DNA from 2 places in the uncultured Chitinibacter sp. genome. Region 1 is predicted to be linked to the other one. Evidence: predicted binding sites of a transcription regulator. Region 1 holds the regulator's gene; the other holds the start of a gene.
What was found. Region 1 encodes FNR, which switches genes on or off when oxygen is low (the NO sensors DNR and NnrR bind a similar motif). Its sites were predicted from a motif close to TTGATNNNNATCAA; they were not measured.

Region 1 (11,502 bases):
CCCGCTCACCGACCTTGCCCACCAGCGCCAAGCACCGCGGCTGCGCATAATCGGTGCCGCGCATACGGGCGGTGTAGGCAGTTTCGTCATCCGCCAAACTATCTGGCACTGTGCCGCCTTCGCTACTAAGCTCCGAGCGATCAAATGACACCCGGAACGCCGCACAGCAGGCGCCACAGCTCAAGCACACATTTTCCATATTCAGCCACCCGATCCAGCGATTACAATCAGGGCCGCATTCAATCCAATTCCCCGCCTGGGGTCAAGTTTTACCATGCTGATTCGCCCACTCACCGCCGCCGATTTGCCCGCGGTTGCCGCCATTCAAGCCAGCTGCTACCCACCGGAACTCTTAGAGCAAGCAGAATGCTTTGCCGCCAAAATTGCCTTTTCGCCCGCCAGCCACTGGCTGGCCGAGCGCGATGGCGAAGCACTGGGGTATCTGTTTTGCCACCCCTGGCAAGGCTGGCAGCCACCCGAACTCGACAGCCGGCAGCTTTGCTGGCCACAGCCACAGGCCGCAGCGGACTGCTTTTATCTGCACGATCTGGCCGTCGCGCCCAGCGCGCGCGGCCTTGGGGTGGCCGAGCAATTGATTGATACGGCACTGAGCTGGGCGCGGGCGCAGCAACTGCCGCGCGCAATGCTGATCGCAGTGGGGCGCGCGCCGGCATTCTGGCAACGGCATGGCTTTGTGGTCGAGCGCAACAGCGCTGATCTGCACAAATACGGCGCCGCCGAGTTGATGAGCCGCACACTTTAGCCAACCCAGGGGTATTGCCAGCTAAATCAGATAAGAAAAGGGCTAGAAATAGATACCCAGCAGGGTATAAAGCTGCCACAGCGCCATCGCCACAATCAGCCCGCCACACAGTGGCCGCACCCACGGTTTTTGCAGGCCTTGCTGGAGCTGGCGGGCAAACAAGCCCATCAATAAAAGATTGGGCAAAGTCCCCAGCCCAAAGGCCAGCATCACCCCCGCCCCGTGACTGGCACTGCCGCTCGCCAGCGCCGACAAAGAGGCGGTGTACACCAGCCCGCAGGGTATCCAGCCCCACAAGAGGCCTATTAGCGGCGTGTGCCACACCGAGCGCACCGGCAGTAAGCGCCGCATCAGCGGCTGCACTCGCCGCCATAGCGGCTGCCCTAGAGCTTCGACGCGAGTGAGCCAGCGATTAACGCCGGCGATATACAGCCCCAGCAACAGCAGCAGGACATTAGCAAGGATAAACAGCGAGAGTTTGAGCGCCTGCAATTGCAAAAGCAGCGCAAAGCTTGCCAAACCACCCAGCAAGGCACCGATCAGCGCATAGCCGGCCAGTCGGCCCAGATTAAAGCCCAGCAAATACGGCCAGCGCGCCGTAGGCGGCAATTGCAAACTAAAAGCAGTAACAATGCCACCGCACATGCCCACACAATGCCCGCCACCGAGCAAACCAGCCAAAAACAGGGCCAGCAGATCTACTTCCAGCACGCTATCCCGCCCACCGTTAAATCAGGCGAGAATACCGCGCTTGCGTCACCGTTGTCCGCAAATATCGATCAAACACCATGGCAATCGAACGGATCAGCAACCGGCCTTTGCCAGTTACAAACAGACCATCAGCCTCGATCTGCAGCAAACCATCTTCGACGAGCGGCGCGAGCAATTGCAGCTCGTCAGCAAAATAGTCGGCAAAAACGATCATATAGCTGACTTCAATCGCCTGAAAATATAGCTCGAATTGGCACATTAGCGCCTGAATCACCGCCCGGCGAATCACATCATCGCGATTCATCGTCAGGCCGCGCTGCACCGGCAACTGCTGCACATCGACCGCCTGATAGTACTCTTCCAGCGTTTTTACATTCTGGTAGTACTGCCCGCCCACCTTGCCAATCGACGACACGCCAAAGGCCAGCAAATCACAGTCGGCATGGGTAGAGTACCCCTGAAAATTGCGCTGTAGCCGCCCACGGCGCTGCGCCACGGCCAGATCATCATTCGGCAAAGCGAAGTGATCCATGCCAATCAGCACGTAACCCGCCGCCAAGAGATCGCGAATGGCGTTTTGCAGCATATCCAGCTTATCGCTGGCGGAGGGCAATTCGGCCTCATTAATCCGCCGTTGCGGCATAAAGCGCTCGGGCAAATGAGCGTAGTTGTAGAGGGCGATGCGATCCGGACGCAATGTCAGCACTTGCGCAATGGTCTCAGCGACGCTGGCCACGGTTTGCTTGGGCAGGCCATAAATCAGATCGACACTCACCGACTTAAAGCCATGCATGCGGGCGGCTTCAATCACAGTGCGGGTTTCTTCTTGCGATTGCACCCGATTCACGGCCTCTTGCACCGCGGGGTTGAAATCTTGAATACCCACACTCATCCGGTTAAAACCCAGCTGCGCCAAGGTGCGGATCATCGACTCGCCCACTTTGCGCGGATCAATCTCGATGGAGTATTCGCCAGTCGGCAAGAGCTCAAAATGGCTACGCACCATCCCCAGCAAGCGCTCAAGCTGCGCTTCATTTAAAAAGGTGGGCGTGCCGCCGCCTAAATGCAGCTGACTGACCCGTGAGCGCTGTGGCAAGGCCTGGGCATACTGGGCTAGTTCGCGCCCGAGATAATCCAGATACACATCCGCTTTGCTGGTGTCTTTCGTAATAATCTTGTTACAGCCGCAGTAATAACATACGGTATTGCAGAAAGGGATGTGAAAATACAACGATAGCGGATTGGCTAGCGCGCCGGGTAAGCGTTGTTGTAATATCTGCTCCAGCTGAGGACTGGTCATGGCTTGCGTAAAGCGATCCGCGGTCGGATAAGACGTATAGCGCGGCCCTTTGCCGTCGTAACGCACGATCAGCTCGCGATCAAATTCGATTTGGCCGCTCGGGTGCGGATGCTGGCTTGTTACAAATGTCATCGTGACTCTACTCCGATTCTACCCCTGCAGAATAAGAGCTAGCCTAATCCTCTGGTTTGATTAAAATCAATTCATCGTGACGGCGCATGCGGTAATTAGCACGCGCTAGCGGTACAATGTTTCCCTGTTTTTGTTTTCTGGTGAGAAGTTGATGATTTCCCCCATCCAAGTACGCGACATGACCCCACGCCATCTGCGCAATTCATGTGTTAACTGCAGTTTGCGTGAGCTGTGTCTGCCCATCGGCCTCTCCCAGGATGAAATGTCAGAGTTAGATAAACTGATCACCCAGGCCCGCCCGATTAAACGTGGCGAGGCGCTGTATCGTGCTGGTGAACCATTCCGCTCGCTGTATGCGGTGCGTCTGGGCTTCTTTAAAGCCAGCGTGATTTCTGAAGATGGCCGCGAGCAAGTCACCGGCTTTCACATGTCGGGCGAATTGCTGGGCATGGATGCCATCAGCACCGATGTACACACTTGCGATGCCATCGCCCTGGAAGACAGCGAAGTGTGCGAGCTGCCTTTTAGCGACATCGAAGACCTCTCGCGCGATGTGCCACTACTGCAACGCCATCTACACAAGGTAATGAGCCGCGAAATCGTGCGCGATCACGGCGTGATGCTATTGCTGGGCAATATGAAGGCCGAAGAGCGCCTCGCGGCATTCCTGCTGAACCTGTCACAGCGTTTCGCCGTGCGCGGCTATTCATCCAGCAGCTTCCATCTGCGTATGACGCGGGAAGAAATCGGTAGCTATCTGGGCCTGAAACTGGAAACCGTGAGTCGTACACTCTCCAAATTCCAGGACCAAGGCTTGATTAAAGTGCAAAACCGCTTAATCGAGTTGGAAAACATCGACAGCCTGAAAAAACTTTTGAACACCTGTCACGACGAATAAAGCACCACCGGGGGTATCATGCGCCAAGCCCATTTGATTGCCCCCTCTAGTCTTATACCCCTAATAGCCAGCCGATTGCACTGGCAAACTCCGCGCCAAACAGCCTTCTGCCTGCACCCGCTCAGCCAACAGCTACCCAGCATCGCCACGGATGAAGCAATTTTGCTGTTTCATCCTGGCTCCCCCTATCTGCAGCAACACTATCCTGAGCATCCGCTGTGCGAAGTCATCATCGTGCCCAGCCCTCTGGCCGGCCTGCACGGCTTTATGCTGGCGGCCAGCGGCGAGCATGCCGCGCTTGAGCAATCTGCCGAAATACTGGATCTGCTCGCCCCCGTGGCCAATGGCTGGCTGCACCTCGGCCCGCGCGGCTGCGGCGGGTTTATTCAGCAGATCTGGCAGACGCTATTGCCGCCCTCGCAAAGCGCCGAACAGCAAGACTGGCAAGCCATCCTCAGCACATTGCAACAACCCAACCCGTTTCAGCAGCAAGGGCCACTGCTAACGGCACTGAGCCATCAGCTCTTGCAACAACAGCTGCAACTATCCACCCTGCGTGGCCTCGCCCATCGCTTTCTGCAGGATTTTCCACCTGCAGCATTTCATGCACATCACCCACAGCTTGAGCAGGCCTTTGCGCCATTAATTAGCAACGAATACAGCCCCACTCACCAGCTGGCGCAACTACTCAGCCAGCAATAAGGCGAGCAGCCTCGCTCAAGCTCTTACAGGCGCAAACAAATAAAAAAGCCACCCGAAGGTGGCTTTTTTCATTACTCAACTACTTATTTGCTTTTGATGGTGTAGAGCGGGGTTTGACCTGCAACCACTGCGCCGCTAGCCAGATTGGCCAATGGGGCAAATTGATCAGCATTGGTCAATACCACCGGACTGATCACCGATTTAGCATTGTTGCGCAAGTATTCCAGATCCAGCTCCAGCACCGGCTGGCCGGCTTTCACTTGGCTACCTTGCTCAACCAGACGGGTAAAACCTTGCCCGCCCAGCTTCACGGTTTCAATCCCGATGTGCACGATCAGCTCAACACCGGCATCATTGATCAGTGCGAAAGCATGGTTGGTGTTGAAGATCTTCACCAATTGGCCATCACACGGCGCAACAACTTGATTACCGGTAGGCAGAATCGCCACACCTTCACCTACAGCTCGGGTCGCAAATGCCGCATCGGGCACATCTTCCAGAGCCACCACCTCACCCGTTACCGGGGACAGCAGTACGATTTCGCCGGGGTTAGAGGCTACAACGGCCACAGCCTCAGGCTGTGGCGCAGCCTCTGTTACTTTTTTCCGGCCAGAACACCACGCAGCGCGTCAGCGATCAGTTCGGCTTTAGGCCCAACGATGATTTGTACGCTTTGTTTGTTCAGCTTGATTACACCACTAGCACCAAGACGTTTGGCAGCAGCTTCATTCACCAGATCAGCATCATTTACCGACAGACGCAGACGGGTAATGCATGAGTCAACGTTGGTCACGTTAGCAGCACCACCAACTACATCCGCGTAGCCTTGAGCCAGTGACAGAGTGTCGCTAGCAGCTGGGGCAGCTACTGGAGCGGCAGCAGCAACGGCTTCTTCGTCTTCACGACCAGGCGTTTTCAGGTTCAGAGCTGCGATCACTGCGCGGAATACAAAGTAGTAAATCGCGAAGAACACCACACCTTGAACAATCAGCATGATCATGTTCTGGGCCAGCGGGTTGCGGCTAGACAGAACAAAGTCAACCAGACCGGCTGAGAAGCCAAAGCCTGCAATCCACTGCATTTGCGCAGCGATAAATACAGACACACCAGTCAGGAAGGCGTGAACCACATACAGCAGTGGTGCCACGAACATGAAGGAGAATTCCAGCGGCTCGGTTACACCAGTGAAGAATGAAGTTACCGCAGCAGCCAGCATGATTGAACCTACGCGAGCGCGGTTTTCAGGCTTAGCAGCTTGGTAGATCGCCAATGCAGCACCTGGCAGACCAAACATCATGATTGGGAAGAAACCAGCTTGGTACATACCGGTAACACCTTGAACAGCCTTACCTTCGGCCAGTGATTTCGCACCGCCCAAGAAGTTAGGAATGTCGTTGATGCCGGCTACGTCAAACCAGAACACAGAGTTCAGGGCGTGATGCAGACCTACTGGGATCAGCAAGCGGTTGAAGAAGGCATAGATACCAGCACCAACAGCTTTCAGGCCAACGATCGATTCACCGAAGTGCACCAGACCACCGTAGATGTGTGGCCATACTGCCATCAGGATGAACGATACAACGATCATCACGACAGAAGTAACGATTGGAACCAGACGGCGGCCCGAGAAAAACGCCAGTGCTTTGTGCAACTCAACACCGCTGAAACGGTTATAGAGTTCTGCAGCAATCACACCGCACAAGATACCAACAAACTGGTTGTTGATTTTCTTGAACGCGGCTGGCACTTGATCCAGAGGGATACCCTGAATTTGCGATACCACGTTAGGTTTGAGCAGGGTGGTTACCACGAGGAAACCCACCAGACCCGCCAGCGCAGCAGCGCCATCTTTGTCTTTCGACATACCGTATGCCACACCAACCGCAAACAGGATTGGCATCTGGTCAATGATGGCAGCACCAGCTTGAATCAAGAAAGCTGCCAGTGCATTACTTGCACCCCAACCATCCGGATCAATCCAGTAACCAATACCCATCAAAATCGCAGCGGCTGGCAATACAGCTACCGGCACCATCAGTGACCGGCCGATTTTTTGCAAATAGCCCAAAATATTCATGCTTATTTCACCTTTTAAGTAGTACTTCGACCCTATTAGATTGAAGAACCAGCTAGAGCTGATAACACTACAACTTCATCCCCAGAACATCGTTTGCTGCGCAGACGAGAGGTTCAAAATGGCCACTTGATTATCTGCCCGCCGTCACAATCTGTGCAATGTTTCCATTGCAAGCTGTGCAAGAAAGCAAAAATCTTCAAACAACCATTTGAAAGCTCGCACGAAACAACGAAGATCCGTGCGGCAAAGATTGTCATTGTGTGAGGCGCATCATGTTGAGATTGCTCAATGATTACAACCAATGAGTCTGCTTCTTAATACTTTGCAAGATTTCTTTACATTCGCCAGCCGATACACCACCGGGGTATCGCCATCGCAAGCAAAATGGTGAAAAGTCGGCAATCGATTGGTTACACCGCCGCACAGCTTCGGTTAGAATAGTTTTTTTATCTGTTACTGGTTTATCCACACATGCTTACAGGTAGCCTTGTTGCACTCGTCACGCCGATGGACGTGAACGGTGAAATCGATTTCCCCACCCTGCGTAAACTCGTTGACTGGCATATTGAACAAGGCACCAATGGCATCGTCGCCGTTGGCACCACAGGTGAATCCCCCACTCTGGATGTGCATGAGCACATCGCAGTAGTAAAAGCAGTGGTCGAACAAGCGGCCGGCCGCGTGCCGGTCATTGCCGGCACGGGCGCCAACTCCACCCGCGAAGCCATTCACCTTTCGAATGAAGCGCTGCGCGTCGGTGCTAACTACGGCCTTAGCGTCGTACCGTATTACAACAAACCCACGCAAGCCGGCCTTTATCAGCACTTCAAAAGCATTGCCGAAAATACGGCACTGCCCACCCTGCTGTATAACGTACCCGGCCGCACTGGCTGCGATCTGAGCAACGATACTGCACTGCAGTTGGCTGAATTGCCCAATATCGTGGGGATCAAAGATGCCACGGGCAATATGGAGCGAGCTGCCGAGCTAGCTAAGCGCGCCCCAGCTGGCTTTGGCCTTTACAGTGGCGACGACGCCACCACCCTGCCCTTCATTTTGCTGGGTGGCCATGGCACGATTTCAGTAACTGCAAACGTGGCCCCCAAAGCCATGAGTGAAATGTGCGCCGCGGCTGCAAAAGGCAACATCGCTCGTGCACGCGAATTGAACGACCCGCTGCAAGGACTGCATCGGCATCTGTTTATTGAAGCCAACCCCATCCCGGTTAAATGGGCGCTGGAAACCATGGGCAAAATCCCCGCTGGCCTGCGCCTACCGCTGACACGTTTGAGTGAGAGCGCTCAAAGCACGCTCAAACAAGCCATGCAAGCGGCTCAGATTATCTAATTTTGTTGGTAGACCCGCCCTTTCGGAATCTCGATTCATGCAAATCAAAACTCTTTCCAAACTGCTGCTCTCTACCGCACTGCTGACTGCGTTAAGCGCCTGCTCTACTGATAACATTCTCACCAGCAAGGTGGATTATCGCAGTGGCAGTGACAACGTGAGTCGCAACCCGCTTGAAGTGCCACCCGACCTATCGCAAGTAGCCACGCCGAACGCCACCGCCAATACGACGCTAAGTGCCACAACAGCGGCACAAGCCAACAATACTAATCGTGAATTACTACCCAAGCCCGCGAATGCACGCATCGTGAATCAGGACGGGCTACGTTTTATTGAAGCCACGCTCAGTGCCAACGAAGCATGGGAGCGCAGCCGCGAATTCTGGCTTGCCAATGGCTTTACTCTCACTACTGAAAAACCAGCGACTGGCGTCATGGAAACAGATTGGCTGGAAAATCGTGCGGATCTACCGAATGATTTCATGACAAATCTGGTTCGTAAATTTGCTGATTATTTTGTATCCACCGGCCGTCTGGATAAATATCGCACGCGGATTGAACGCGGCAATGACGATCAACACGTCAATATTTATCTAACCTATCGCGGCATGACCGAAGTCTACAAAGAAGGCTCAGCGCAAACCCAAAACTGGGGTGGCACTGCCTATACCGCAGCGCCACCTAATCCAGATCTTGAGCTGGAAATGATGGGCCTGTTGATGCAGTCATTTGGGCTAAGCAAAGAAGAGAGTGCGCAAGCAGTACAGCAAGCCAGCGCCAAACCGGTGGCTCGCGCCAGCCTCGACAACAACAGCCTGCTGATCAGCGATGGTTTTGATCGCGCATGGCGCCGTGTAGGCCTTGCCTTTGACCGCGTGGGTTACAACATTCAAGATCGCAACCGTAGCGCTGGCCTCTTCACCGTTCAGCGCGCTGCAACGGATATCGACAAAGAAGTTGAGTCTAGCTACTTCAGCTCCTTAGCATTCTGGAAAAAAGATGAAAGCGGCAAAGTAGATGGCAAAGGCACCAATGCGCAAGCCTTTGAAGTGAAGCTAAGTCCTCAAGGCGACAAAACCCGCCTGACCATCACCAGCAAAGATCCAATCGATCCTGCGGTGCAGAAGAAAATGCTGAACGACCTGCTCAATCAATTGAAATAGCAGGGTATAGCTCCGCAAGCCAATTAGAACAAGCTCTTGCGGCTTATACACCAAGCAAATAAACGCCAACGATACCGCTGGCGTTTTTTATTTCCTACACCAAACAAACCACTGATCTAGCACCAAGGTATCTCATTGGCGTACCTCACCTCGATAGGCAAAAAAAACGCCAGTCCGTAGACTGGCGTTTTGTGAGGCGTGGAGCCTTAGTTGCTTTCCACCTTGCTCATCCGGCGGCGATCATGCTCTTGCAGATAGCGCTTACGAATACGGATGTTTTGCGGAGTGATTTCGACCAATTCATCATCATCGATAAACTCAACGGCCGATTCCAGCGTCAGTTTCACTGGCGTGGTCAGACGAACCGCTTCGTCAGTACCTGAAGCGCGCACGTTGGTCAGTTTCTTACCCTTGATCGGGTTTACCACCAGGTCGTTATCACGGCTGTGAATGCCGATGATCATGCCTTCGTACAGTTTCTCGCCTGGGCTTACAAACATCCGGCCGCGGTCTTCCAAGTTCCACAGCGCATAGGCAACCGCCTCGCCATGCTCTTGGGAAATCAGCACGCCGTTGTGACGACCTGGCATATCAGCCTTAGCCGGTGCATAGTCATCAAAAACGTGACTCATCAAGCCAGTACCGCGGGTCATGGTCATGAAGTCTCCTTGGAAACCGATCAGACCACGGGCTGGAATATGGTATTCCACGCGCGTACGGCCTTGACCATCACTTTCCATATTGGTCAGCTCGCCACGGCGACGACCCAGCTCTTCCATCACCGCACCTTGGTGGCCATCTTCAACGTCGATGGTCAGGTTTTCATATGGCTCGCAACGCTCGCCATTGATTTCTTTGTACACCACACGTGGTTTACCAACGGCCAGCTCATAGCCTTCACGGCGCATGTTTTCCAGCAAAATAGTCAGGTGCAGCTCGCCACGACCAGAAACGCGGAACACGTCGGTGTCATCGGTATCTTCAACCCGCAGCGCCACGTTAGTCAGCAGCTCTTTGGTCAGACGATCACGAATCTGACGGCTGGTGACGAATTTACCTTCAGTGCCGGCCAATGGTGAGGTGTTCACCATAAAGTCCATGGTCAGGGTTGGCTCATCCACGGTCAGCATCGGCAGACCCATCGGCTGCTCTTTATCACAGATAGTGACGCCGATACCGATGTCTTCCAGACCAGAGATAATAATGATGTCACCCGCTTCAGCTTCAGGTACTTCAACGCGCTCCAGGCCTTTGAAGCCAAGCACCTGGTTGATACGGCCTGCAGCTACTTGGTCGTCGTGATTCATTACCACCACCTGCTGACCAGGCTTGATGCGGCCGTTCAGCACGCGACCAACGCCAAGGCGGCCGGTATAGGTTGAGTAATCCAGCGCGGCAATTTGCAGCTGCAATGGCGCATTGGCATCGCCCGGTGGAGTTGGCACATGCGAGAGGATAGTCTCAAACAGTGGACGCATATCGGCTGATTCAGCATCCAGCGACAGCTTGGCAAAGCCGTTCAGACCTGAAGCGTAAACAATTGGGAAGTCCAGCTGCTCGTCAGTGGCACCCAGCTTGTCAAACAGATCGAAAGTTTGATCCACCACCCAATCAGGACGCGCGCCTGGACGGTCGATTTTGTTGATCACCACGATCGGGCGCAGGCCTTGGGCCAGCGCTTTTTTGGTCACGAAACGGGTTTGTGGCATTGGGCCTTCAACGGCATCCACCAGCAGCACCACGCCATCCACCATGCCCAATACGCGCTCAACTTCGCCACCGAAGTCCGCGTGCCCTGGGGTATCCACGATGTTGATGTGAGTGCCTTCGTAATTAATAGCGGTATTTTTCGCCAGAATGGTAATGCCGCGCTCTTTTTCGAGATCGTTGCTATCCATTACGCGTTCAGCAACTTGCTGATTTTCGCGGAAAGTACCGGCTTGTTGTAGAAGCTGGTCTACCAGCGTGGTTTTGCCGTGGTCAACGTGGGCAATAATGGCGACATTTCGAAGTGCGCGGGTCATGGGTCTCAAATTCAGGATTTGCGAAAACGGCGGATTGTATCATGGCTTAATGACAATCACCGTACTTTGGCAAGTACCGACTGGCGGTTAATAAGTACAAAGGCTGTACATCATGGCGAAATGAGGAGTGCGAAGCCACGGAATGAGCCTGACGCTAGAACCTGCAGTCACTCGCCGTCCGGGTATAACGCTGAAATCCATATTGAATAATGCTCGCTAGCACATACCCAGATAGGTATCTAGGCGCATTCAGCTGATCGGGCTTTCCAGCCCGAGCGCAAACCCACCAAAAGCAAAAACACGCCCACTAGCGCTGGCGGCAACCATGGCAAAGCATTGCGCCAAGTGCCGCGATCCAGCATGGCCAGCGTGGGGTCGACTGGGTC
Region 2 (11,502 bases), on a different contig from region 1:
CCGGCGTGGGTATCGATATACCACCACGGCTTGTCTTTCTGGTTTAGATAATCCAGCAGCAAGGTTTGAACGGCGTGTTTGAGCACATCGGCATGGTTGCCGGCGTGAAAGGCGTGGCGGTAACTGAGCATGGGGCACCTGCAGAACAATCGCCTATTTTAGCGCTAAACCGCAGTGCCCACCTAACTGCCTGCGCAGCGGCCATGCGCGCCAGTGTAGGTACAAGTGACATTCCCAGCGCAAAACCGCACCGCGCGGGCGCATTGTGCTTAGAATGGCTTATGGCTTTATCGTGAGGTAGGCATGGGCTGGTTGCTAATCGGGCTGAGTCTGTTGTGTTTGGCGCTGCTGGTGTACGCCTGGCGCGCCCGCCGCTTGCGTCGGCGCTATCAGGCGCTGGTGGATAGTATTCCCGATCTGGCGTGGGTCAAAGATCGCGAGGGACGCTTTGTGGTGGTGAACAAAGCCTTTTGCGATATCTGGCACATCGCCGATGCCCGCCAGCTGTTGGGGAAAGACGATTTTTTCCTTTCGCCGCCGCATCTGGCGCAGCGCTATCGCGAAGATGATTTGCGCATCGTGGAATCTGGCGAAGCAATCCGCCAGGAGCATCCGTTTGAGCATGTAGAAGACGGCCAGCGCTGGATGGAGCTGATCAAAGTACCGGTGCGCGAGGGGCGGCAGGTGATTGGCACAGCCGGCATTGCCCGCGATATCAGCGAGCGCAAACGTGCCCAAGAGCAGCTGCGCTGGCTGGCTGAACATGATCCGCTCACGCGGCTCTATAACCGCCATGCGCTGGAAAACCAGCTGGCCGAATGGGTACGCAGCGGGCTACCGTTTGCGCTGTGGTTGATCGATCTGGATCATTTCAAACGGATTAACGATGCGCTTGGCCACGCCGCGGGCGATGCCGCGCTGGTGCAAATTGGCGAGCGGCTGCAATCGATTAGCGAGCAGGTGTTTCGCCTGGGTGGCGACGAATTTGTCTTGCTGGCGCCGCAGGCGCAATTGGCCTTGATTGATGAAGCGCTGGGGCGCTTTTTGAGTGAGAGTATCCGGATTGAAGAGTTGGATTTTCCACTCGGATTCACCGCGGGGCGTGTCAGTTTTCCGGCCGATGGGCACAGCGGCGGGCAATTGCTCAAGCATGCCGATGTCGCGCTCTATCAGGGCAAGGCCGCCGGGCGTGGGCGGGTAAGCGGTTTTCAGGCCATCATGGCGCAAGACGCGGTGCGCCAATTGCAGCTCGAACGTGAATTGCGCCAGGCGCTGGAGCGTGGCGAATTTCGCCTCGTGTATCAGCCACAAGTGCGGCTGACAGATGGGCAGGTGACTGGTTTTGAAGCACTAATTCGCTGGTATCAGCCCTTGCGCGGCGAGATTAGCCCGCTGCAGTTTATTCCCTTTGCCGAGCAAACCGGCATTATCGCCGCGATTGGCGATTGGGCGCTGGAAGAAGCCATGGCGCAGCTGCAAAGCTGGGCGGCGGCTGGCCAGCCTTTACTGCCGGTGGCGGTGAATGTCTCGGCGCTGCAGTTAGCCCATGGCCGTTTTGCCGAAAGCGTGATCGCGCGCGTGCAGGCCTTACCGCCCGCTTTGCAGCCTTTATTGCAGCTGGAGCTGACCGAATCCACGCTGATGGACCAGCATGCCTGGCAAGCGCTGCAGCAGCTCACCGCGGCGGGGATCGCGATACATATGGATGATTTTGGTACCGGCTACTCGAACCTGGCGATGTTGTCGCGCCTTGCGCTCAGTAAGCTCAAGTTTGATCGCAGCCTGATCAAGAATATCCCCGACAATCAGGCCCAGCAGCAGGTATGCCGCGCCTTGCTTGATCTGGCGCGAGCGCTACAGCTTGAAGTCGTGGCCGAAGGGGTGGAAACGCCGGCCGAAGCCGACTGGCTGGCGGCGCAAGGGGTGGATTACGCTCAGGGCTACTGGTTTAGCCGGCCGCTGGAGGCTAATAAGGTGCCAGCCTATTTGCAGGCTGAAGGTATGTTGCTGTAGCTACTGATTTATATTGATTTTGGGGCGATACCTGCCTAGGTATTGCGCAGCGCCCGCTGCGGTGAGCGTACAAACAGGCCACCGAACACCCGCACACATAGATACACCCATTGCGCCAGCAGATACGACATGCCATCGGCTAAACACAGGCTGCGTAAAAGCTGATCGGCCTCGCGCCGGTGGGGCTTTGCCGCCAGCGCGCCTTCCCGAATTAACTGGTACAGCGCATCATGCACCAGCGAGCCGCGCACAATACTGGGTAAATCCGGCATCGGGCCGCTGGCGCCATCCCAGCTGTAATGCGCCGCAATGGCCAGTGTGCCATCTGGGTGCAGGCGCAGAAAGCCATTGCCCACCGCCTCTAGCGGGCGCAGCGGGGTGAGGAGCTGATAGGGGGTATCCAGCGTGTATTTATAGGTGCGCCGGCGGCGATAAAACGCCGGCATTACTGGCCCTGCCGTTCGGCAATGGCCTCGGCCCAATAATTGATATTGCTTTCGGTAATGGCCTGATAGTCATTGATAAAGCCTTGCAGCACATCGTCTTCAATGGCTTGCAATTCGGCGGTGAGGTAAATCAGCCGATCCCGTAGCGCACGCAGCTTCAGGTGAATGGTGTTGTTGCGCATCCAGTATTCTTCGATATTCAAAAAACTGGCAATCCCGCCCAATAACGTCATCAGCGCCCCCAATACCAAGGCGATATTTTTGGCATAGGGCGTCAGCCATGGCCATTCCAGCCCCAGCACCACGGTGGAAGCCGCCGCGAGGGTCAAGAGCGAGAATTTGAGGGTATAGGTGGTTTGCTTGAGCTGCTGGCTTTTGCGCTCGCTATAGCGCTGATGGCGGATGATTTTGCTGAGCAAAAATCGCACCCGGATATCCGGATGCTGCGTAATGATCTGCGCGGTGATGTCGTGATCCATCATTTTGATGTAAGTGAAAACCCCATCATAACAGTGCCGTTCGCGCATGGACGCTCCTGACGCACTGCAGTAGCATGCTCGCAACGATTTAAAAACAAAAATAGGGAGTCAACCATGTGGCGCGCAAAACGCTATCTGGGCGTAATGTTATTGATGGTTTGGGGGGTGGTTACGCCTGCCGCTTGGGCGGGTAATCAGGCGCTGGCGGTCAGTCCAAGCGTAGTGCATGGTGAGTTGCCAAATGGGGTGCGATATTTCATTAAACGCAATCTGCAGCCAGCAGGGCAAGTACAGGCCCACCTGCTGGTGAATGTGGGATCGGTGCACGAACAAGATCAGGAATTAGGCTTCGCCCATTTGCTGGAGCATCTGGCTTTCCGGGGAACCCAACACTTTACGCATGAGCAGATTAAAGCATTGCTCGAACGCGAAGGTGTGGTGGCCGACTCGAATGCCCATACCTACCCAGAATATACCCGCTACGAATTATCACTCAAACCCGCGCAAATGCCAGCTGGCTTGCAATTGCTGGCCGATTGGGCCAGTCAGGGTATCGCCTTTGAGGATGCACATTTTCAAGCCGAACAGAAAATTGTGTTGGCCGAAGAGATTACCCGCAGGGCTAGTGCCAAATATTGGCAAAGTGTCTACGACTCGCTCATCCCCGATTCGGTCTATGCCCGGCGACTGCCCATTGGTGACAAGGCGGTAATTCGTGCTGCAAGCTTGCAAAAAGTGCGGCAGTTTTATCAGCGCGAATATCAGGCTCAGCGCATGGTGGTGATGGTGGCAGGGGATATCGACCCGCAACAGATTGAGCAGCAGATTAAAACGCTGTTTGCTCCTTTAGTGCGTGGCGAAGCCGCGGCTGAGTTTAAGGCCACCTTACCCTTGCAGCCGTTGCAGCAGTTTGTGGATCGTGACTTAGGCATTGCCCAATCGACCTTGCAATGGTCGTGGCGGCTTGGGCAATTAGGGCAGGGCTATGATCTGCAGACTGCTTACAGCGATGAGGTGATCGCCGGAATCTTGGAAAAACGCCTATTGCAGCGTTCGCTTCAGACCGAAAGTGCGCTGCAGCGGCTCGAAATGGATCAAAAACCGGGGGGGGTCATCCCCAACCGGGAGATTGAACTATCGTTTGAGCTTGAGGTGAAGGACAACCGGCTGAAAGATGGACTGCGCGAGATGTATCAGGAATTTGTACGCGCCAAGCAGCATGGGTTTACAGCCGAAGAAATTGCAGCGACTGCAGCGCAGCTCAAGCGGGAGAGCGCTCGTGTGTTCAGCAATGAAAGCTGGGTAAATCGGATGCTGAATCATGTGCGTTATGGTTATCCCTTGATCACACCGGAAGAGCGTCAGCAATTGCGTGAGCAGCTGGCGGCCAAGGTTACGCCTGAGGGCCTGCAGCAGCGTTGGAAAGATCTGCTCGATGCCAAAGGGCAAATGGTCTTTGTATTGCAACCGAGTAATCTCGTGTCATTCACCAGTTTTTCGCTGTCTTCGTTGCAGAGCATGATGGCTGAAGTTCGGGCGCAGCAACTGCCGGCCTTGAATGGAAAAGGGTCAGCATCTGCCGCGGCAGGGCTAGTGCCGCAGACGATCAGCCGGCAGAGTGTTGATGCCGCCACTGGGGGAGTCACCTTTTACCTGCCCAACGGGATAGAAATATTGGTGATCCCCGCCAAAACGCCGAGCAATAAAATCGCGCTCTCCGGTTTTTCACCCCTAGGCATTGTGCATTTACAGGATAAAAAACTGTACCGCGCGGCCTTGGTGCTACCGTATGTGCATAGCAAGGTCGGCTTTGGTGGCTTAAGTTCAGCCGAATACCAGCAATTTTTACGCGAATACTCGCTCACCATGGGTGCCGACTTTAATCCCGATTCCACCCAAATTGCAGCCACTTCAGTGCCGGATGGTTTGGAGGGCTTGTTGCTCGGCCTGCGTTATTTCCTGCAAGGGCCAAAATTTGATGCTGCGGTATTGGATGAAAGCCAGAAAATGGCGTATCAAAGCTATTACAGCGGGACTAACTCTCTCTATGCCTCGCTGAGTGAGAGCCGCTACGGCGAGAATTGGCCTTATAAAGAGGATTGGTACAGCACGGATTTTGAAGCCAATCTGGCGCAATTACAGGCTGTACAGCAAAAACTGTTGGGTAATCCGGCTCAATTCAAATTTGTGTTGGCAGGCGTAGAGCCCAAGCAAGCTCAGCCCTTGCTCGAAAAATATCTCGCTAATTTGCCTGTGACAGCGGCAAATACCGAGCCTGCCAAGGCTGGGCAGAAATGGCTGGGATTAAATTCACCCTCGCAAGTCAAACAGCGTATTCGCGGTAGCACAGCATGGCGGGTCTTACAGGTTGATGTGCCATTAGCGGCCTCACAAGATAACTTAATGCTGGGGCTGGCCCTGAGCGAAGTGATTCATGATGCGCTGAATCAGGCTTTGCGTGAGGTGGCTGGTGATGTTTATGGCGTGCAATATTCGACAGCGCTAAGCCCAGCACAAGGCATGTTAATGACTTTTGAATTCAAGCATGACGATGGGCGTTGTTCGGAAGTAGTGGCTTCGGTGGAACAGGTGTTGAAAAAGCTCTTCAAAGAACCGCCCACGGCTGCAACGGCCGAATTAACCAATACCAAAATGAATCAGATGCTGGAGCGAATTGCCCGTGATCCGGTATGGCGGGCGTATTGGGTTTCGCGCAGCTGGATGTGGAATGGTACAGGTGGGAGTGTTGCTATGCAGGAAGTAAACTACACGCCGGCCCAGCTTCATCAGTATTTGCAGGATTGGCTCAAGCCCTCTCGCTGGACTTCTGGGACGTTTAATTGTCGCAATGAAGTGAAATTCGACAAATTATTAGCTGAGCAATAACAAAAAGCCCCAGCCAAATAAGGCTGGGGCTTTTGCTTGCGAGCTAAAAGACACTTAGGTGTATTGTAATTCGCGCGCCTTGCCCCAGAACACCCGATACGAGTAGATGGTGTAGCCAATGATGGTCGGCAGCACGATCGCGGCGCCAAAGAGCATGATGAGCAGGGCTTCGGGGCTGCTGGCGGCTTGCCAGATGGTGAGCTGATCGATCACCAGATGCGGGAAGATACTGAACACCAGCCCGAAAAAGCACAGCGCCACAATCCCGACCGTGGCCGCAAAGGGTAGCCAGCAGAAATTATCATTGCCTTGCTGCTGGCGCTGGGCGAGTTTGGGTAGGCTGTATGCCATTACCGCAAACAGGGCGATCGATACCAGTGGCACCGGGGCCAGCAGGAAGAAGTTCGGCAGGCTAAACCACAGCTCAAATACCCGCGGGCTGATAGCCGGGGTGGCCACCGACACCAGCAGTGCTGCCAGCGCGGCAAAACCTAAGCTGGCTTTGGCCCAGCGCACGGCGCGTTGTTGCAGATCGCCGGTGGATTTCATAATCAACCAGCCGGCGCCAAGTAGGGCATAGGCGGCGATCAGGCTTAGGCCCACCAGCAGGGCAAAACCCCAGGCGGCCCAGCCCGGCGCAAAGCCGGTGAGATAGCGCCCCAGCATCACGCCCTGCGCTACCGTGGCCAAGAGTGAACCGACGAAAAACAAGCGATTCCACAGCGGCTGGTGCTGCGCTTGAGCTTTCACGCGAAAATCAAAAGCCACCCCGCGCAAAATCAGCCCCAGCAGCATCAGCGCCACCGGCAAATACAGTGCAGTGAGAATCACACCGTGCGCCAGCGGGAATGCCACCAGCAATAGGCCCACCCCCAGTACCAGCCAGGTTTCGTTGGCATCCCAGAAGGGGCCAATCGCGGCGATCATCTGATCTTTTTGTGGGGTATCGCTCGCTAGCTCAAGCAAAATGCCGACGCCAAGGTCATACCCATCCAGTACAACATAGGCAAACATCGCCACCACCATCAGGGCGGCAAAAATTACTGGTAGCCAATAGGCCAGATCAATGCCCGTCATGATGTCACTCCTCAAGCTTTGGCTTTGCGGGCCAGGTAAAAGACCACCGAAATGTATGAGGCGAGCAAGAACACATACAGCGCCAGATACATGATCAGCGTGCTCAAGATCATGCCGCCCGCTACATTAGAGGCCGCATCAGCAGTTTTGAGTACGCCTTGCACTAGCCAGGGCTGGCGACCGATTTCGGTCACATACCAGCCGGCCACGGTGGCAATCCAGCCGCTAAAGGTCATGCCGATCAACACGCGGCCCAGCCATGGGGCTGGCTCGCCCACCCGGCGCAGTTGCCAGGCGGCCAGCCAGCTGGTGAGCAGCATCAGCACACCCACGCCCACCATCACCCGGAACGACCAGAATACTTTCGCAACTGGCGGATGCTCGCCCACAAACTCATTCAGGCCTTTGATTTCGCCATTCAGATCATGCGTCAGAATCAAGCTCGCCAGTTTCGGGATGCCAATGGCGTAGTCATTGCTGCGCGTTTCGCTATTGGGCAGAGCGAACAGCAACAGCGGCGCACCGCGCTCGGTGTGCCACACCCCTTCGATGGCTGCTAGCTTGGCCGGCTGGTGTTTCAGGGTATTCAGGCCATGCATATCGCCGACAAAAATTTGCAGCGGGATCAAGAGCGCCGCCAGATACACGCCGGTTTTCAGGCTGGCATGGACGCCGCCGGTGCGCTGGCCAGCCAGCCAGCGATACGCCGAAACCCCAGCCAGTAAAAACGCTACCGTAAGGCCAGAGGCCAGCAACATATGGGTGAGGCGATAAGGCATGGATGGATTGAAAATCACCGCCAGCCAGCTAGTCACATGGGCTTGGCCATTGATCATTTCAAAGCCGGCCGGGGTTTGCATCCAGGAATTAAGCACCAAGATCCAGAATGCCGACAGCGTCGTGCCGCCAGCCACCAACACGGTGGCTACCGTATGCATCCGGTTGGAGACCCGTTGCTGGCCAAACAGCATAATCCCGAGGAACGTCGCTTCTAGGAAAAACGCCGTCAGCACTTCATAGGCCAATAGCGGCCCGGCGATATTACCCACCGTTTGCATATAGCCCGGCCAGTTGGTGCCGAACTGAAAACTCATGGTAATGCCGCTAACCACGCCCAGCGCAAAAGTCAGGGCAAAGATTTTTACCCAAAATGCATAGGCATCCAGCCATTTGGCTTCGCCGGTGGCATTAAAGCGCAGCTTGAAAAACAGCAGCACCCAACCGAGCGCAATGCTGATGGTGGGAAACAAGATATGAAACGTGATATTGGCGCCAAATTGAATGCGGGCCAATAACAGCGGATCGAGCACACTGGCATCGGGTGGCATGGTCTATTCCTCCTTGCGGGCGGCTTCTTGGCCGATAAAGGGCAGTTTTTGGGTAAACAGTAAGAACTTTTGCACCTGCGCGCCGAGCTTCATCAGCTTTTCCAGCGTTTCGACATCCAGTTTTTGAATATCGCTAAACCAGCTGGTCACCAGATCAATCAGCCCATGCATTTCGGCCATCCGCGCCTGCGCATAGCGTTCGGCGTCGTTGCCCGGCTCTTCCATCAGCGCCCCGCGCAGCATGGTGAGGGTCGGCTCCACTTCGCGCTTGCGGCGCTCTTCGGCCAGGGTTTGAAAAATCGCCCACACGTCTTCCGGGGTGGAGTAATACTCGCGCCGATCGCCGGGAAAATGCTGCAGCTTTACCAGCCGCCACGATTCCAGCTCTTTGAGCCCCATGCTGACATTCGAGCGCGAAAAGCCCAGCGCCTCGGCCATTTCGTCGGCATTGAGTGGTTTTTCACTAACAAACAGCAGCGCATAAATCTGCCCCACAGTGCGATTAATGCCCCAGCGGCTACCCATTTCGCCAAAGTGCAGCACGAAAGATTGGATCAAAGGTGTGAGCTTCATAAACGTTTTGAATTTTCAGTAATCTTTGAAATTTGATCTGGATCATATTCCAGCGGGGGTGAGCTTGACAATGGGCTGCCCAAAAATTAGGCGATTGTATTTTGCTATCTGGCTGATTGATAAAAACTAAAATGCTGGCGATTGACTTTGTCATATTCGCGTCAGGCAATGGCAGGGCGATTGGGCTACAATGCGCGCCAGCCAAGGTGAGGCGCGCAGCAATCGCTGCCCGCCTTTAAACGGGAAACAGGTGAAAAGCCTGTACTGCCCCTGCAACGGTAAATCAGTGTAGTCGGTCATGCGCTCAGCGCAGCCACTGTTCGCATCGCGAATGGGAAGGCGACCGATCGGCCCGCAAGCGGGTCACTGATCAGTCCGGATACCGGCCTCGGTGGCTGCGCATTGGCGCAGCGAAACGCACGGCAGGGTGCCCGCGCGCGTGAACTCAGGATCGTTCGATCCGGCTAACGCGTGGCCTCTGTCGGTTTTAAACAGCAATACACTGTGGGTGTATTGCCGGAGGCCCTAATGAATACGCGTCTTTCCCAGTTATACCTCGTAGTTTTATCGACCTTTCCGCTGCTGGCCCAGGCCGCAAACACCGCCGAGCCGCTTGAAGAAATCGTGGTTACCGCATCGCGCATTGCCCAGCCCGAGCGCGAAGTCATCGGTGATGTGACGGTCCTGACCGCAGCCGAGCTGGCCCGCGAAGGCCAGAGTAGCCTGCCTGAAGTGCTGGCGCGCCAGCCCGGCATTCAAACCGCCAGCAATGGCGGCCCGGGCAAAGCGATGAATCTGTTTATCCGTGGCGCCAATACCAATCAAAGTATTGTGCTGATTGATGGGGTGCGCGTGGGTTCGGCCACCACCGGCACGGCTGCGCTGCAGAATATCCCGCTGGCGCAGATTGAGCGCATTGAAATCCTGCGTGGCCCTGCGGCCAGCCTGTATGGCGCTGATGCCATTGGCGGGGTCATCCAGATCTTTACCAAGCGCGGCCAAGCCGGTATGCAACCGGCCATTAGCTTAGGCATGGGCACGCAAGACAGCCTGCAAGCCAGCGCCAGCCTGAGTGGCGGCACGGCTACCACCCGCTATGCCGCCAGCGTGAGCCATTACAAAACCGACGGCATTAGCGCGCTGGTGCTGCCTAAATACGCCAAGTACAACAGCGATGCCGATGGCTATGAAAATACCAGCGGCTCGTTGAGCCTGAGCCATCAGCTGGCCACAGGGCATGAGCTGGGCGCCAGCCTGCTGGTGGCCGATAGCGAAAGCCATTACGACAACGCCTACGCGCCGAAGGTTTACGATTATCGCGATGAAAGCACCAGCGGCGCGCTGCAGGTGTACAGCAGCAATCAATTTACCGAGCGTTGGCATAGCCGCCTGCAAGTGGGCCAAAGCCTCGACAATAGTTACACCTATGCGCCGGCCGCGACTGCGGCCAAAGAGCGAAGCCAGTTTAAAACCCTGCAAACTCAAATAAGCTGGCTCAATGATATTCAATTCGGCCCGGGCACGGCCACCTTGGGTGCCGAGACGCTGAATCAGGAAGTCTCTGGCACCACCAAATACGATGTAGATCAGCGCCGCATTAATAGTTTCTTGGGTGGCTATCTGGCCAAGCTGGGCCCGCTGAGCCTGCAGGGTAATCTGCGCAGCGACGATAACTCGCAATTTGGCCGCCAAACCACCGGCAGCGCAGGCGCGAGCTATCAGCTGAGCGAGCAGTGGCAACTGGGTGGTAGCTACGGCACCGCTTACAAAGCACCGACCTTTAACGATCTGTATTTCCCCAATTACGGTAATCCGCATCTGAAACCGCAAGAATCAGCCGGTGGCGAGCTCTTTACCCGCTATCGTGGCGATGCGCTGCAGCTGAGCCTGACGGGCTATCGCAATACAGTGAAAAACTTCATCCTGACCCGCACCAATACCGTCAGCAATGTCGAGCGCGTGCGCCTGCAGGGGATTACGTTCACCGGCGATTGGCAGAGCGGCAACTGGCTGGCCGGCGTGAGCTACGACTACCTTGATGCCAAAGATCTGCAAAAAGATCAGCAACTGGCGCGGCGCGCCAAGCACAGTGCTTTGGCCTATGCCGGCTATGCAGCCGATGGCTGGCAGCTGCGTGCGGAAGTGCAGGGCCAGAGCAAACGCTATGACGACATCTATGGCGTTGGCCGCGTGACGCTGGCGGGCTATGGCGTGGTGAATCTGAGCGCCGATTACCAGCTGAACAAAGACTGGAGCGTGAATGCCCGGGTGAATAATCTGTTTGATCGCGATTACACCCAGGTTTACGACTACGGCACGCTGGGCCTGAATGGCATGCTGACGCTGCGCTGGGCACCGCAAAAGTAAGCCATGTTGTGGTTCGCCCCCCAATTACTGCTGCCGGCCTTGTGGCTTGCGCTGGTGCTGGAGGCGCTGTGGGGTGAGCCCCGGCGCTGGCACCCGCTGGTCGGCTTTGGCCGTCTGGCGCAGTGGCTGGAGCAGCGGTGCAATACCGGTAAGATGGGTATTGCCCGGGGGGGCTTATGTGTTCTGATTTTGGTGGTGATACCTGCAGGGGTATTTGCGGCTGGCTTAGGGCTATTGCAGACTCAAGCCCAGTCCATGCCCCTGAGCGCCAGCCACTGGGCGAGTAGCGCGGCGGCGGTGTTGGGGCATGGGTTCTTGCTGTGGTTTGCGCTG

Region 2: a site for FNR is predicted at 8,835-8,848, ahead of QV747_RS05500 (GbsR/MarR family transcriptional regulator). Genes of this name have one in related genera too.

What each region holds. Positions count from the first base shown of each region.
Region 1 is NZ_CAMFLP010000001.1:494,219-505,720, reverse strand. It holds gene QV747_RS02350 (YkgJ family cysteine cluster protein) at 1-199, opposite strand, end outside; gene QV747_RS02345 (GNAT family N-acetyltransferase) at 275-763, shown strand; gene QV747_RS02340 (sulfite exporter TauE/SafE family protein) at 806-1,474, opposite strand; gene hemN (oxygen-independent coproporphyrinogen III oxidase) at 1,491-2,906, opposite strand; gene fnr (fumarate/nitrate reduction transcriptional regulator Fnr) at 3,058-3,804, shown strand; gene QV747_RS02325 (hypothetical protein) at 3,823-4,506, shown strand; gene QV747_RS02320 (PTS glucose transporter subunit IIA) at 4,590-5,075, opposite strand; gene nagE (N-acetylglucosamine-specific PTS transporter subunit IIBC) at 5,102-6,583, opposite strand; gene dapA (4-hydroxy-tetrahydrodipicolinate synthase) at 7,055-7,930, shown strand; gene bamC (outer membrane protein assembly factor BamC) at 7,968-9,092, shown strand; gene typA (translational GTPase TypA) at 9,299-11,116, opposite strand; gene QV747_RS02295 (DUF3592 domain-containing protein) at 11,356-11,502, opposite strand, start outside.
Region 2 is NZ_CAMFLP010000003.1:16,704-28,205, reverse strand. It holds gene QV747_RS05535 (23S rRNA (adenine(2030)-N(6))-methyltransferase RlmJ) at 1-131, opposite strand, end outside; gene QV747_RS05530 (EAL domain-containing protein) at 304-2,013, shown strand; gene QV747_RS05525 (hypothetical protein) at 2,049-2,459, opposite strand; gene QV747_RS05520 (DUF4231 domain-containing protein) at 2,459-2,986, opposite strand; gene QV747_RS05515 (M16 family metallopeptidase) at 3,053-5,824, shown strand; gene QV747_RS05510 (cytochrome d ubiquinol oxidase subunit II) at 5,879-6,901, opposite strand; gene QV747_RS05505 (cytochrome ubiquinol oxidase subunit I) at 6,913-8,229, opposite strand; gene QV747_RS05500 (GbsR/MarR family transcriptional regulator) at 8,233-8,802, opposite strand; cobalamin riboswitch at 8,990-9,208, shown strand; gene QV747_RS05495 (TonB-dependent receptor domain-containing protein) at 9,331-11,169, shown strand; gene cbiB (adenosylcobinamide-phosphate synthase CbiB) at 11,173-11,502, shown strand, end outside.